DNA from 2 places in the Janthinobacterium goodfellowi genome. Region 2 is predicted to be linked to the other one. Evidence: predicted binding sites of a transcription regulator. Region 2 holds the regulator's gene; the other holds the start of a gene.

Region 1 (7,871 bases), on a different contig from region 2:
AGTGCCCTGAAGACTCCTACAAGACAACCAGCAATGCACGCGCTTGCGGCTTCGACACAGGTTCCACCGTGGAAGTCGTGCCGCAATCGAAACGCGACAGCCTGTTCTCCAAAGCAACGTACAAGCTGAACGACAACCTGAACGCATTCGCCGAACTGGCCTACTCGCGCTACGATCTGACGGCGCGTATCGCCGCCAATCCGATCCCCATCTCGATCGCGCAAACGGTGAAAGATCCTGTCACCGGTGTTGACAAGCTGGTGTTCAGCAATCCATCCGCCTACGCTAACTACGTACAGCCCTACCTGACGCCAGCGCAACGTGCCGACGTCAAATCCGTCACGGCCAACTACCGCAGCACCGACTTCGGTTTGCGCGCAAGCCAGACCGTTACCCAAACCAAACACATGGTGGTTGGCGTGGAAGGCGAACTGGGCGCATGGAACTTCGAAAGCGGCCTGACCTGGTCGCAAAACTCGATCGACGAACGCTACACGGGCGGTTACCAGAAGAATCAGGCATTCAAGGATATCCTGGCCAATCCGGATTTCAATCCGTTCGCCGTGACGCAAAAGCCATCCGTGCAAGCGCAGATCGCTGGCGCGCAGTTCGTCGGTTCGGTGCGTACCGCATCGACCACGATGCGCGGCATCGACACGCACGGTTCGCGTGAGCTGTTCAGCCTGCCCGGCGGCAAGGCCAGTCTGGGTATCGGCGGCGACTACCGCACCTATATCTATGAGCAATCGCCAGGCAGCAATGCCACCGGCAACGACATCTACAGCTTCAACACCAAGGCCGCCTACGACATGAGCCGCGACACCTACGGCGCGTTCGTCGAGTTGCTGGCACCGCTGACCAAGTCGTTCGAAATGACCGTTGGCGGCCGTCACGATACCGTCAAGGCCATCGATGACAAGCTGAACAACAAAACCGTCGGCAAAAAAGACAGCGCCAATACCTACAAGGTATCGGCACGCTGGCAGCCGGTACAGACCGTGCTGATCCGCGGTTCCTACGGCACGGGCTTCAAGGCGCCAAGCATGCTGGAGATCGCTCAGCCGCTGGTCAACGCCAGCTTTACCGCCAAGAAATTTGACTGCCCATACCCAGGTACGCCACTGTGCCGCGCGGAAGCAACGCAATACAACGCCGTCTCGCAAGGCAACCCGGATCTGCAATCGGAAAAATCGAAGCAGTTCACCCTGGGCTTCCGTGTCGAGCCTAGCTCGGCCTTCTCGTTCGGCGCCGATCTGTGGGATGTGAAACTGCGCAATGCCGTATCGGAAATCACCGAAGAGCAGGCATTTGCCGATCCGGTCAAGTACGCAACAAGCTTCACGACCTACCAGGAGCCATCGACCGGCGATACCTACTACGCGTTCAAGAAACTGTCGGTCAACATCGGCAAGAAGGAATACCGTGGTATCGACTGGGATCTGTCGGCCAACCACAAGTTTGACTTCGGCAAGCTGACCGCCCAATTGAGCGGTACGCACATGTTGCACGCCAACTACACCAAGGCAGGCAGCGACAACGTGTTCACCAGCAACATGAACTTCTTCGGCGACACCAACGAAGTCACGTTCCGCAACCTGATGAAGCTGACGACGACGTTGGATACTGGCCGCCTGAGCAACACGGTCACGGTCAACTACCGTAACGGCTACACCGATGCAGCCGCGACCGTATACAACCTGGCAAGCAAAAAAGAAGAGAAAAACTTCCGCCTGCAAGTACCGTCGTACACGACGTTCGACTGGCAAGCACGTTTCGCCTTTGACAAGCAAACCACGATCCGCGCAGGTATCAAAAACCTGTTCGACCGTGCACCGCCGCTGTCGCTGCGCGCCTCGTCGGGCCACCAGGTTGGCTTCGACCCACGCTACGCCGATCCAATGATGCGTTCGTTCTACATCACCGGCAACTACAAGTTCTAATTTGACGTTGTGAATTAGCTTGTCCGAAAGCGCCTTGCACTTCACCGTGCAAGGCGCTTTTTTTATGCATCCGCATATTGCCCAGGCGAAAAAAAAGGAGCCGCAGCTCCTTTTCCGTACCAGCATGCCTGCTGTTATGCCGTCGCTTCGCCGCCCAATGCCTCGACCACGTCGGCCATCAGCTTGGAGAGCTCGCCCGTCATCAGCATCACGTCGCCGTCGAAACGTTCTTCGTCGTTCTTCGTGCTCGATTCCGTTTCCTTGATCACGTCGAGCGGCTTGACGCTCTTGATGGCCAGCGACTCCGTCAGCACGAACGAGATCTTGTCGTTCCACGTCATGGCCAGGCGCGTGCACTGCTTGCCGGCCGCGATGTGGCGGCGCACGTCGTCCGCTTCCAGCGTGTGGCGCACGTAGCGCACGGTGGCCTTGCTCTCGCCCGTGGCGCGCAATTCCGTATCCATGTCGACCGTGAAGCCGGCCGGCGCGTCGTCCGCCTGCAGCCACTCCGTCATCACCGCCACGGGCGAGCGCTGCACGCGCAGGCTTTCCAGCGGCAGCTTGTCGACGGCTTTCAACAGCAGCTTGATGACTTCATCGGCTTTCGCCGGGCTGGCGGCATCGACCACCAGCCAGCCATTGACGGGATCGATCCACGTCCAGACATTGCTGCGGATGCTGAAGGCGCGCGGCAGCAGTTCGTCGGACACGCGTTCCTTCAATTCCTTCATGGCTTTCTTGCCAGGCGCAAAGCCTTGCGCTTCTTCCATCTCGGCGGCGCGGGCCTTGGCGACCTGGTTGATGACGGTCGCTGGCAGCAATTTCTTTTCCGTGCCCAGCAGAATCAGCATCTGTTTGTTGACCACGTGGACCAGGCCGCCGTTCGGGCGCGGCGTATCCCAGCCCTGGCGCATCAGATCCATGCTGGTCGCCGGCGTAAATTTGTTCGAGGACAAGGCCTCTTCCAGTTGTTCTGGCGTGTAAGCCCACGGTGCGGGCAGGCGGTAAATCTGAAGATTCTTGAACCACATAGTTTTTGTCTTCCGTTTGTTTCAGTAGTGCCAGGGGAACGCCATTCTACACTTTCGACGTGAAAATGCCGTCAAAAGCGCCGTCTGGCGCGGTATGTATCTTGTAGGAAACGCCGCTACAGGGCGGGAAACAGCTCCGCCTGTGCTGGCGCCTGCCGCGTCACGACGGCCGGATCGGACAAGGTCGAGATGCGCACGCCCAGCAGGCGGATTTTCTTGTCAAATGGCACGCGCCGCAAACAGTCGCGGCTGGCGCGCAGGATGGCGGCGGCGTCCGCCGTGGCACTGGGCAGGGTGATGTCGCGCGTCACCGTGCTGAAATCCTCGAAGCGCAGCTTGATGCCCACCGTGCGCCCCGCCAGCGACTGCTTGTCGAGGTCGCCCGCCACGCGCGTGCACAGGCTTTCCAGCTTTTCCGACAGGGTGGCGCGGTCGCGCACCACCTGCAAGTCGCGCTCGAACGTCGTTTCGCGGCTGACGGACTTGGTTTCCCGGCTCGTCTGCACGGGCCGCTCGTCGATGCCCAGCGCCGCCTGGCGCAGCCAGCCCGTGTACAGGTCGCCGAACTGCGTGCGCAGCATGGCCATGTCGGCTTGCGCCAGCTCGCCGATGGTGATAATGCCCAGCGCTTCCAGCTTGGCCGTGGCTTTCGGGCCGATGCCATTGATCTTTTTCGCCGGCAAGGGCCAGACCCGCGTTTCCACATCTTCGGGCGACAAAATGGTGAGCCCGTCGGGTTTTTCCAAGTCGGAACAGATTTTTGCCAGCAATTTGTTCGGCGCCAGGCCGATCGAGCACGACAGGCCCGTCGCCTCGAACACGGCCGCCTTCAGGCGCGCCGCCATGGCCGGCGCCTGCTCGCCATGTTCGGTCAGGTCGACATAGATTTCATCGATGCCCACGTTCTGGATGATGGGGCACAACTGGGCCACGGCTTGCTTGAAGCGGGCCGAATAGTCGCGGTAAGCCTCGAAATCGGCGGGCAGCAGGATGCTGTCGGGCGCCAGTTTCGCCGCCTTCATGATGCCCATGGCGGAAAACACGCCAAACTTGCGCGCCGCATACGTCGACGTGGTCACGACGCCGCGCCCCACATAGTCGCGCATGCGTGCAAACTGCCGCGTGCCATCTTCCTGCAGCACCGGTTGCTGTAAGCGCCCGCCGCCGATGACGACGGCTTCGCCACGCAATTGCGGATATTTCAACAATTCCACGGAGGCAAAGAAGGCGTCCATGTCCAGGTGGGCGATCCAGCGGCGCGCGGCGGGCGGCTCGGGAAGTGGGGAGGCAGATGTGGTCAAGGACACCTCGCGGCGAGATACTGTAATTATATACAGTATCGCTGGAAATGCCCATGGATGCAAGTTGAAACGCATGCGCTCCGCAGTTGCTTTTCTCAATAGCAAGATTACAATCCTGACACGACTATAAAAAGGAGTTGCCTTGTCTACAGCCCATCAAGCTTTGCGCCGCCTGGCCGTCTGCTCATCCATCCTGCTGTCCATGCTGGCGCCATCCGCGCTGGCCGCCGATGCCGCCGCCACCGCGCCGGTCGCCGCCAAGACGGCCTGGCAGGAAACGCGCCACGGCACCGTCGTCACGGACGACTACCGCTGGCTGCAAAAGAAGACCGATCCTGCCGTGATCGACTACCTGAATGCGGAAAACGCCTACACGGCAGCCGTCACGGCCCCGATACAGCCGCTGGCCGACAAGGTGTATGCGGAAATCAAGGGACGCATGCAGGAAGTGGACCTGTCCGTGCCTGCGCGCCAGGGCAACTTTTACTATTACACGCGCGTGGAAGCGGGCAAGCAATATCCAATTCACTGCCGCCGCCCCGTCGGCGCCAGCGGCGCCTACGATGCGCAGGCGTTTGAAGAAATCCTGCTGGACCAGAATCAATTGGCCGAAGGCCACAAATTCTTTGCCGTGCGCGCGTTTGCCATCAGCCCGAATGAACAATTGCTGGCCTACACCACCGACACGACGGGTTTCCGCCAGTACGAGCTGCATGTCAAGGATTTGAAGACAGGCAAGTTGCTCACAGACAGCATGCCACGCGTGACGTCCCTGGCCTGGGCGGCGGACAATGCCACCCTGATGCTGGCGCAGGAAGACGCCACCACCAAGCGCTCGGACCGCGTGTTCCGCCTGGCCCTGGGCGGCGCGCCGCAACAGGTCTACCACGAGCCGGTGGAACAGTTCGCCATCCACGTGGACCGCACGCACGACAGGCAGTTCTTCGTGCTCACCTCGGGCAGCACGGATACGACCGAAGTGCTGCTGTTGCCAACGAGCAAGCCGCAAGGCAGTTTCCAGAGCGTGCTGAAACGCGAAAAAGGCCACCGCTACGGCATCGAGCACCGCGACGGCCAACTGTACATTCTCACCAATAAGGATGCGAAGAATTTCCGCGTCGTCAGCGCGCCCCTGTCTGCGCCGCAGCCGAAGAACTGGAAGAGCGTCGTGCCGCACAACAAGGATGCCGTGATCCAGTCCATCGACGTCTTCCAGGGCTACCTGGTGGTGATGGAAAAGGCGCGCGCCCTGAACCGCGCGCGCATCTTTGATTTTGCGCAAAAAAACTGGAAGACGGTGCAGTTCGACGACCCCGTCTACCTGGCCACGGCCGTCGGTACGCCGGAGTTTTCGGCCACGCAATTTCGCATGTCGTACCAGTCGCCTGTCACGCCGCCCACCATCATCGATGTCAGCATGAAGGATGGCCAGCGCACGGTACTGAAGCAGCAGGAAATCGTCGGCGGCTTTGACGGCAACCGCTACACCACGCAGCGCCTGTGGGTGACAGCGCGCGATGGCGTGCAAGTGCCGCTGTGGGTCGTCTACAAGAAGGGCGTCAAGCTCGACGGTTCTGCGCCGCTGCTGCTGTACTCGTATGGTTCGTATGGCATCTCGACGGAAGCCACTTTTTCCATCAGCCGCATCAGCCTGCTGGAGCGCGGCGTCATCTATGCGCAAGCGCATATCCGCGGCGGCACCGACATGGGCGAAGCGTGGCATGAAGACGGCATGCTGATGAAGAAGAAAAACACCTTCCATGACTTCATCGACAGCGCCGACTACCTGGTGCGCGAAAAATGGACCAGCCCGAACCGCCTGATCATCCAGGGCGGCAGCGCAGGCGGCTTGCTGATGGGCGCCGTCGTCAACATGCGCCCCGAGCTGTTCCACGCCGTGCACGCGGCCGTCCCGTTTGTCGACGTGATGAACACCATGATGGATGCCAGCCTGCCCCTGACGACGGGCGAGTACCTGGAATGGGGCGACCCGAACCAGAAGGCTGCCTACGACTACATGCTCAGCTACTCGCCTTACGACAACATTGCACGCAAGAATTATCCCGCCATGCTGGTGACGACGGGCCTGAACGACAGCCAGGTCATGTACTGGGAACCGGCGAAATATGTTGCCAAGTTGCGCGCGTACAAGACGGACAGCAATCCATTGCTGCTGAAAACGAATATGGGCGCCGGCCACGGCGGCGCTTCGGGCCGCTACAACGCCATCCAGGAAAACGCCTTCAATATGGCGTGGATGCTGTCCCAGTGGGATATCACGGAATAATGTGAAAAAAGCGCTTGCAGAAGGATTTTAGCCATCCTATAATAGCGCCTCTTCCAGACGTGGTGACAAACGTCGGGATGGTTTTCTGAGACAAGCAACGGGTGCTTAGCTCAGTTGGTAGAGCGGCGCCCTTACAAGGCGTAGGTCGGGAGTTCGAGCCTCTCAGCACCCACCAAATCAGAAAACTGTCCAGTGCTTCATGGATCAGCAACACAGATCATACGAGCTTGGAGTGGTAGTTCAGTTGGTTAGAATACCGGCCTGTCACGTCGGGGGTCGCGGGTTCGAGTCCCGTCCGCTCCGCCAATAAAAGAAAAGCCCTTTGGTTCCTGGAACCGAAGGGCTTTTCCCATTTCAGCAGCAGAAATCACGCCAATACTCCCTTCCTTGAACATTTTTGCGCTTTTCAGCAAAAAAACTGCCATTCCCCCTCAAGAATAGTTGCACAAGGGCGAAAGCGCCCCCTATAATAGTGCCTCTTCCAGACGTGGTGACAAACGTCGGGATAGTTTTCTGGGTATGCGGGTGCTTAGCTCAGTTGGTAGAGCGGCGCCCTTACAAGGCGTAGGTCGGGAGTTCGAGCCTCTCAGCACCCACCACCAATACAGAAAATTATCCAGTGCTTCATGGATCAGCAACACAGATCATACGAGCTTGGAGTGGTAGTTCAGTTGGTTAGAATACCGGCCTGTCACGTCGGGGGTCGCGGGTTCGAGTCCCGTCCGCTCCGCCAATAAAAGAAAAGCCCTTTGGTTCCTGGAACCGAAGGGCTTTTCCCATTCTGGAACAGCAAATGCACTAGAATCAGCGCTACCCTGACTCCGCCCCTGCTCGCATGCGCTTGCCCCGTAGTACTCCTCCCTATATCGCCCTGCGGCTGCGCCTGGCCCATCATGCTTTGCTGCAATTTGCCGCCAGCCTGGCCAGTTCCATGGAAATTCTCGTGTTCCTGGCCGGCCCCGTCCTGCTGGGCTTGCTCAGCGTCATCGCCCTGCCCGGCTTTCTCGCCGCGAACCAGCCCTGGCCCGCCGCACTGGGCATCATCGTCACGCAGACCGTGCTCACCTGCCTGCCCGCCTGGCTGCTGCGCAAGCGATTGTTGCCGGCGCATACCGCCGCCTGGCTGCGCCAGCTGCCCTTGCCGCCGCGCCTGCGCTGGCAAGCCGATATCGCCGTGGCCGGCATGCTGATGCTGCCGCTGGGCCTTGCCTATGCCGTCTCTGCCGGCATCTGGCTGCTGCAGTCGCCGCCCTGGCTGCACCCGGTTGCCGCGCCCGGCATGGCAGCCACCCTCGCCGCCTGGCTGCTGGCC
Region 2 (7,871 bases):
CGGCATTGTCGCGCAGCAGACCACCGATAACGGATTGTTCTGCTTCGATCGAATGCGGCGGAATACGGAGGGAATCCAGTTGCGGATCAGAGGGGGCGTTCATGGCGCGAATTATACCCGCTTCGGCGTGCTGGCAAAAATAAAGGGCTGAAAATGAGCGAAAAAAAGGCCACAAAAAAGCCGGGCGAACCCGGCTTTTCATAGTGCGGCAGCGCTTGCGGGCCAGGCCCGCAGACGATTACGCGTTCGCGTCTGGAACGACAGCGATAACAACTTCCACGACCACGTCGGTGTGCAGAGCAACCGAAACGTTGTGCTCGCCAACGATCTTCAGCGGGCCGGTAGGCATGCGGATTTGTGCTTTTTCAACAGCAAAACCTTGCTTGGTCAGCGCTTCAGCGATGTCGAAGTTGGTGACGGAACCGAACAGACGGCCATCGACGCCAGCTTTTTGAGCGACTTGAACGGTCAGGCCGCTCAGTTTTTCGCCCTGGGCTTGCGATGCGGCCAGTTTGGCGGCAGCAGCTTTTTCCAGTTCGGCGCGCTTGACTTCGAATTCAGCCACAGCGGTTGCCGTAGCACGACGTGCCAGGCGTTGTGGGATCAGGAAGTTACGTGCGTAACCGTCTTTGACTTTGACGACTTCGCCGAGGTTACCGACGTTAACAACTTTTTCTAACAGAATGATTTGCATAGTTCTTCTCCAGGAATATCTGACCGATTAAGCGTGGTGCAGATCGGTGTATGGCAGCAGCGCGAGGAAGCGAGCGCGCTTGATTGCGGTGTCGACTTGGCGCTGGTAGTGCGCTTTGGTACCGGTCAGGCGTGCTGGCATGATCTTGCCGTTTTCCTGGACGAAGTCTTTCAGCGTGTCGACGTCTTTGTAGTCGACTTGCTCAACGTGAGCTGCCGTGAAGCGGCAGAACTTCTTACGTTTGAACAAAGGGTTTTGCTGTTTGCGTTTTTCTTTAAGCTTGAGCTTATTTTTGTCGAACTTTTTACCGAATGCCATGTCAGGCTCCTGTATCTAAAATGCGCTAGTCAGAATTGACTGCACTAAAATCAATGATGTGAAACACCAAACTCTTGCTGTTGCGGCTCTTCCTGGCCAGGAAACCCGTGAACTGATACACCCCGCCCAAGCTTGCCTGGCTGAACCTGCCTGAAATTTCGCCAGCGGCTAGCGCGGCAACATCAAACTCGGTCAAACGGGCAATCCCTGCTTCCATCTGCTGCGAACTGTGTTGCAATACTGCATTCACAATCGGCAGCCCTGCCGGGGTATAGCGCAATATTTCGCGCTCGGCAATGATGGCGGTGACTTGTAGCTGGTTCAGCGCACGATCCTGGTCAAGAATTAAGCTGCTGCTGCGGCTGGAGCGGCTGCTGGTGCTTCGGTGCGGTGGCTTTTGGCCGCGTCTTCGCGTTGTACCGATTTCATCATCGGCGAAGGAGCTGTTTCAGCTTTCTTCATTTTAACGGTCAGGTGACGCAACACGGCATCATTGAATTTGAATGCTGTTTCCAACTCGACCAGGGTCTCGTTGTCGCATTCGATGTTCAGGCAGATGTAGTGTGCTTTAGGCAGCTTTTGGATCGAGTAAGCCATTTGACGGCGGCCCCAATCTTCCACGCGGTGAACCGAACCGCCGCGGGTGGTTACGCTGGCTTTGTAGCGTTCGATCATCGCGGGCACTTGCTCGCTTTGGTCCGGATGGACGATAAAGACTATTTCATAATGACGCATGCAAACTCCTTCAGGTCGGATTGATAATCGCCCACCCCGGCGTCAAGACGGGTGTGGGAAGGTCAGCCGAAGATTATAACCGCCTTTTGCAAACGTTTCAATCATTCCTTCCACCAGCGCGCGAAAAGGCCGCGCGCCACCGCACTTTCCGCCCGTGGACAAGTATTTCTTGCGAAATTCGCCGAAAACACGGAAATCCCCTTGCATAGTGGACGATACTGTACAAAAATACAGACTGTTCATATAGACAGCATTTCAGTATGCACCCACCGCTCATGATCAAGCTGACAGCACGACAAGAACAAATCCTGAACCTGATCAAGGACGCGATTGAAAACACGGGCTTTCCTCCCACCCGTGCCGAAATCGCCAATGAACTGGGTTTCAAATCGGCCAATGCGGCCGAAGAGCATTTGCAGGCCCTGGCCCGCAAGGGCGCCATCGAGATTTCGCCCGGCACCTCGCGCGGCATCCGCCTGATCGGCGCGGCGGCCGAAGCGCCGCCATCGAAAGTGCCGGCGGCGCTGCTGATGTCGCTGCCCCTGATCGGCAGGGTGGCGGCCGGTTCGCCCATCCTGGCCCAGGAAAACCTGGAAGCGAGCTACAACGTGGACCCGGCCCTGTTTTCGGCCAAGCCCGACTTCCTGCTGAAGGTACGCGGCTGGTCCATGCGCGACGCCGGCATCATGGATGGCGATTTACTGGCCGTCAAGAAGGTCGACAGCGCCAAGAACGGCCAGATCGTCGTCGCCCGCATCGGCGACGAAGTCACCGTCAAGCGCTACAAGAAGACGGGCTCCGTCATCGAACTGCTGCCGGAAAACCCGGACTTCAAGGTCATCACCGTGTCGCCGGAAGATGAATTCGCCCTGGAAGGCCTGGCCGTGGGCTTGATGCGCAGCTGGCATTAAACGACTGCACACAAAAAGGGCCGCAACAGCATGACTGTTGCGGCCCTTTTCATTTGTCCGGCGACTTATACATCGAGTGCCTGGCGGAAATCCTCGAGCAGATCCACCTCATCCTCGATGCCGACGGAGACGCGGATCAGCGATTCGGCGATGCCCATGCTGGCGCGCCGCTCGGCACCCATCTCATAGAAGATCGTATGGGCGACTGGAATGACCAGGGTGCGCGTGTCGCCGAGGTTGCTCGCTGGAATGGCCAGATTCAAACGATTGAGGAAATCGAAGCAGTCGATGCCATCCTTCAATTCAAAGCTGAACAGCGAACCATAGCTGCGGAACAAGTCCGTCGCCAGCGCGTGCTGCGGGTGCGACGCCAAGCCCGGGTAATGCACGGCCGCCACGCGCGGGTCGGCGGCCAGCATGGTGGCCAGCGCCAGGGCGTTCGAACAGGTACGGTCCATGCGCAAGGCCATGGTTTCCGCGCCGACGGCGATATGGTGCGCCGCTTCCGGCCCCAGCGAGGCGCCGAAGTCGCGCAAGGCCTTGGCGCGGATTTGCGCGATGCCCCACTGCACGGGCGCCGCCTTCTTGTAATTCTCGAAAATATTCGGATAGCGCGTCCAGTCGAACACGCCCGTGTCCGTCAAGCTGCCGCCCAGCGCATTGCCGTGGCCGCCGATGGATTTCGTCAGCGCATTGACCACGAGGCCCGCGCTCACGGCTTTCGGGCGGAACAAATACGGCGTCGTCATGGTGTTGTCGACGATGTACAAGATGCCCTTCTCGCGGCACAACTCGCCGATCTTTGCCAGGTCGGCGATCTGCGTGCGCGGATTGGCGATGGTTTCCACGAACACGATGCGCGTGGCCGGCGTGATGGCGGCCGCCACGTTGGCCACCTCGGTGGCGTCGACGAAAGACACGCCGATGCCCTGGCCCGTCACCGTTTGCCACAGGCTGTTGGTGTTGCCAAACAAAAAGGCCGACGACACGACATGGTCGCCCGCGCGCAGCAAGGACTGCACCACGGCGCCGATGGCGCCCATGCCGGTGGCGAAGCACAGGGTCGCCACGCCATCTTCCATGTTGTTGACCTTGTCTTCCAGCGCGGACACGGTGGGGTTGCCCTGGCGGCCATAGCGGAAGCCCGGCTCCTTGCCCTGGAATACGGAAGCGAGCTGGCGCGCATCGCCATAGCCGAACGCGACGGAGGTGTGCACGGGCTTGTGCAGCGAGCCATGCTCGATGCCCTTGCGGCGGTCGTTATGCAGGATGGTGGTGGTAAAGCCGTAGTTTTTTTTATCGTTCATGATCGCGGAGCAAAAAAAGCCCGGCGCTAGCCGGGCAAGATGATTACGCTTCTGTCGTTGCCAGGTTCAGGTTCAGCTGGGAACGCGGCGTATCTTCGGGTGCTGCCGCCTTCGGATGGTGGCGCGCATATTCCAGGCGGTCCAGATATTCCTGCGACACGTCGCCCGTCACGTACACGCCGTCGAAGCACGAGGCCTCGAAGTTGGTCAGGGCCGGGTTGACGTCGGCGATCGCCTGCTTGAGCGCGCCGATATCCTGATAGACCAGGTAATCGGCCGTGATTTCGCGGCACACTTCTTCCGTCGTGCGGCCGTAGGCGATCAGCTCGTCGCGCGTCGGCATGTCGATGCCGTACACGTTCGGGAAGATCACCGGTGGCGCGGCCGAGGCGAAGATGACTTTCGTCGCGCCCGCTTCACGCGCCATCTGCACGATTTCACGGCTGGTGGTGCCGCGCACGATGGAATCGTCGACCAGCAAGACCACTTTATCCTTGAATTCGGAGGGAATCGCGTTGAGCTTCTGGCGCACGGATTTCTTGCGCGCCGCCTGGCCCGGCATGATAAAGGTGCGGCCAATGTAGCGGTTCTTGATGAAGCCTTCGCGATACTCGATGTTCAGCGCCATGGCCAGCTGGATGGCGGCCGGACGCGAGGAATCGGGAATCGGCATGACCACGTCGATATGCACGCCAGGCAGTTCGGCGCGGATCTTCTCGGCCAGGTATTCACCCATTTTCAGGCGCGTGGCGTACACGGAGGCGCCGTCGATGACGGAGTCGGGACGGGCCAGGTAGACGAATTCGAACACGCACGGGTTCAGGCTGGCGTTGTCGGCGCACTGGGCGCTGTGCAATTTCTTGTCGGCATCGATAAAGACGGCTTCGCCGGGACCGATGTCGCGCACGAAGCGGAAGCCCATGCCTTCCAGAGCCACGGATTCGGAAGCGATCAGGTATTCGGGACCCTGCTCCGTTTCATTGATGCCCAGGCACAGCGGACGGATGCCGTGCGGGTCGCGGAAGGCCAGCAAGCCCACGCCGGCGATTTGCGCGACGGCCGCGTAACCACCCTTGACGCGGCGGTTCAGCACGGTAACGGCCTTGAAGATGGCTTCCGGGTCCAGGTTCAGGCCCGTCGTCGCTTCCTGGATTTCATGCGCGAGCACGTTGAGCAGCACTTCCGAGTCGGAATCGGTATTGATGTGGCGGCGGTCGTTCTTGAACATTTCCAGCTTCAACTGTTCCCAGTTGGTCAGGTTGCCATTGTGCGCCAGGGTGATGCCGAACGGCGCATTCACATAGAACGGTTGCGCTTCCTCTTCGCTCGACGAACCGGCCGTCGGGTAGCGGCAATGACCGATGCCCGAGTTGCCTTGCAGCGAACGCATGTTGCGCGTACGGAAGACGTCACGTACGAGGCCGTTGGCCTTGTGCATGGAAAACATACTGCTGTGATTGGTCGCAATCCCTGCCGCGTCCTGACCGCGATGTTGCAGAAGCAACAATGCATCATAGAGCAATTGATTGACAGGTTGATGGGAAACGACGCCGACGATGCCACACATGGTGTGCTCCTAAACTGTGCTACTGATTTTAAAAAAAATTCAAAATTTCACATGCTGCGCGTAAGCGGCAGGCAGATAAGGCTTGATGGCGCGCGCGCCCTGCTCCGCGAGCGGGCTGAGCTGCGCGTTTTTCCAGAATGGCTGCTGCGGTATGGACGTCATGCCACACAAGATGACGGCGGTCAGCACGATCACAAGGCCCCGCGCCACGCCGAACAGGCTGCCCAGGGTGCGGTCGGCCAGGCTCAAGCCCGTCACCTTGACGAGCGCGTCGACCGTCATGGACAGCAATCCCATCAAGATGCGCACGCCGATGAACAGCACCACGAAGGCCAGCAATAAACGGATGGCTTCGCCCGGCACGGCTTCCGGCAGGAATTTCGCCAGGGTGGCGCCATAGGCGTTGGCAATGACGAACGCCACGATCCAGCTGACCAGGGACAGTATTTCCTTGACCAGGCCGCGCATCATGCTGATCAGCACGGACGTCACCAGCACGAACAGCACCAGGTAATCGAAGATCGTCACGCGCGTTCAGCCTTGCATCGTCACGCCGGCACCAGCGAGCCGCCCAGGCCCAGCTTTTGCAGCTTGGCGCGCGTCTTTTCCGCGTCTTCGCGGCTGCCGAACGGGCCAACCCGCACGCGGATGCGCTCGCCAGCAGGGCTGGAGACTTTCTGCGTGTACGACTTGATGCCCGCTTCGCGCAGCTTGTCCTGCAATTCATCGACCTTGTCCTGCGTCGCCAGCGCCGCCACCTGCACCACGAACTTGCCGCTGCCGGCATCGTGCGCTTTGTCCTGCACCTTCTCTTGCGGCTTGTCTTGCGGCTTGCCTTCCAGGATCGCCAGCGCGCGCGCGGCATCGTCGGCCGATTGCGCCGGCTTGGCAGGCTTCGGTTCAGGCTTGGCTTCCGGTTTTACCTCATGCTTGGGTTCCGGCTTGGTCTCGGGCTTGGGCTCGTGTTTCGGCTCCGGCTTGGCTTCGTGCTTCGGCTCGGGTTTCGGTTCCGGTTTCGGCTCCACCTTCACCGGCTTGGGCTCAGGCTTAGGCTCGGGTTTCGGTTCCACGTAGGCCGGCTTGAGCGGTGCAGGCTGGGCGGCGGCCAGCACGGGCGCCGGTGTGGGCTTGGCCGCAGGCGGCAACGGCGCGTCGACGATTTCCTCGGACTGGTCCAGGCCATTCGATGCGGCCCGGGCAGGAACGGCCGGCACGGGCGCCGGTGCAGGCGCCGCCTTTTCCTTCGAAGGAATGTCGATGGCGATATCGTTGAACGGCGCTTTCGGCTCGGAATCGAGCAGCATCGGCAAGCCGACAGCCACGCCCAGGGCCAGGGCGATGGCCCCGACCAGACGGCGGCGTGCGCGCTTTTTTTCAGGCAAGACCGGGTCCGGCGCTTCCTTGCCGCCACGGCGCGAACCGCCACCACCGGAGGTGTTGGCGGCGCGTTTGCGGGTCGGCGACTGCGCTTCGCCAGGGACATAAAAGCCGCTGTCTTCGCCAGAGGATTCTTGCTTGTTTTTAAACAGTTTCGAGAACAAGCCCATGCGTGATTTTCAGTCGAGTGCGTTTCAGTGAAGTGAGGATTTTCGGGCCTTCATCACGCCGGCGACGGTGAGGAAAGAACCAAAGACCACAATTCTATCATTCTCACCGGCCCGGCTCATTGCATTTGCAAAAGCTTGTGCCGGATCATCGAAAATAGACACAGTATGTTCGCTGCTGTCGGGCTTATCTTCGAGCATGATCTGCACCTTGGCGGCCAGTTCGGAGGCCGTGGCCGCGCGCGGCGAAGGCAGGCCCGTCAGGCACCAGTGGTCGACGTGCTCGCTCATGGCGGCCAGCACGCCATCGATATCCTTGTCCTGCATGGAACCGAACACGGCATAGGTGTACGGGTGGAACCCCATATTGCCCAGGTTCTGGTTCAGCGCCGACGCCGCGTGGGGGTTGTGCGCCACGTCGAGGATCACGCTGGGGCGGCCAGGCAAGACCTGGAAGCGGCCCGGCAGCTCCACCGTCACGAGGCCCGTGCGCACTTCCTGCGCGCCCACTGGCAGTTTCAGCTTCAGCACTTCCAGCGCGGCCAGCACGGCCGTCGCATTGAGGATCTGGTTGGCGCCGCGCAAGCTCGGGTAGGCCAGCGAATTGCGGCGCTGCTCGCGCCCGCCGTAGTTCCACTGCTGCTTGTCGCCCGAATAGTTGAAATCGCGGCCCATCAGCCACAGGTCGGCGCCGATGGCCTCGGCATGGTCGATCAGCGACTGCGGCGGCACGGGGTCGCTGCAGATGGCTGCCTTGCCCGGACGGAAGATGCCCGCCTTTTCAAAGCCGATCGC

The links. The regulator LexA, encoded in region 2, represses DNA repair genes until DNA is damaged. The targets are predictions, from matches to a motif close to ACTGTATNNNNATACAGT.
Region 1: dinB (DNA polymerase IV) is a predicted target of LexA. The motif match lies at 4,292-4,309, and genes of this name have one in related genera.

The regions. Positions count from the first base shown of each region.
Region 1 covers NZ_JBNYXN010000009.1:98,865-106,735, forward strand. Annotated here, with positions in the region: gene ACQ4WQ_RS26600 (TonB-dependent receptor) at 1-1,940, shown strand, start outside; gene ACQ4WQ_RS26605 (recombination-associated protein RdgC) at 2,075-2,971, opposite strand; gene dinB (DNA polymerase IV) at 3,088-4,272, opposite strand; gene ACQ4WQ_RS26615 (S9 family peptidase) at 4,415-6,559, shown strand; tRNA gene ACQ4WQ_RS26620 (tRNA-Val) at 6,659-6,734, shown strand; tRNA gene ACQ4WQ_RS26625 (tRNA-Asp) at 6,789-6,865, shown strand; tRNA gene ACQ4WQ_RS26630 (tRNA-Val) at 7,083-7,158, shown strand; tRNA gene ACQ4WQ_RS26635 (tRNA-Asp) at 7,216-7,292, shown strand; gene ACQ4WQ_RS26640 (hypothetical protein) at 7,401-7,871, shown strand, end outside.
Region 2 covers NZ_JBNYXN010000001.1:630,158-638,028, reverse strand. Annotated here, with positions in the region: gene ACQ4WQ_RS02905 (replicative DNA helicase) at 1-103, opposite strand, end outside; gene rplI (50S ribosomal protein L9) at 239-694, opposite strand; gene rpsR (30S ribosomal protein S18) at 722-1,012, opposite strand; gene priB (primosomal replication protein N) at 1,038-1,337, opposite strand; gene rpsF (30S ribosomal protein S6) at 1,358-1,747, opposite strand; gene lexA (transcriptional repressor LexA) at 2,023-2,658, shown strand; gene ACQ4WQ_RS02875 (cystathionine gamma-synthase family protein) at 2,724-3,965, opposite strand; gene purF (amidophosphoribosyltransferase) at 4,009-5,532, opposite strand; gene ACQ4WQ_RS02865 (CvpA family protein) at 5,572-6,060, opposite strand; gene ACQ4WQ_RS02860 (SPOR domain-containing protein) at 6,081-7,079, opposite strand; gene folC (bifunctional tetrahydrofolate synthase/dihydrofolate synthase) at 7,104-7,871, opposite strand, start outside.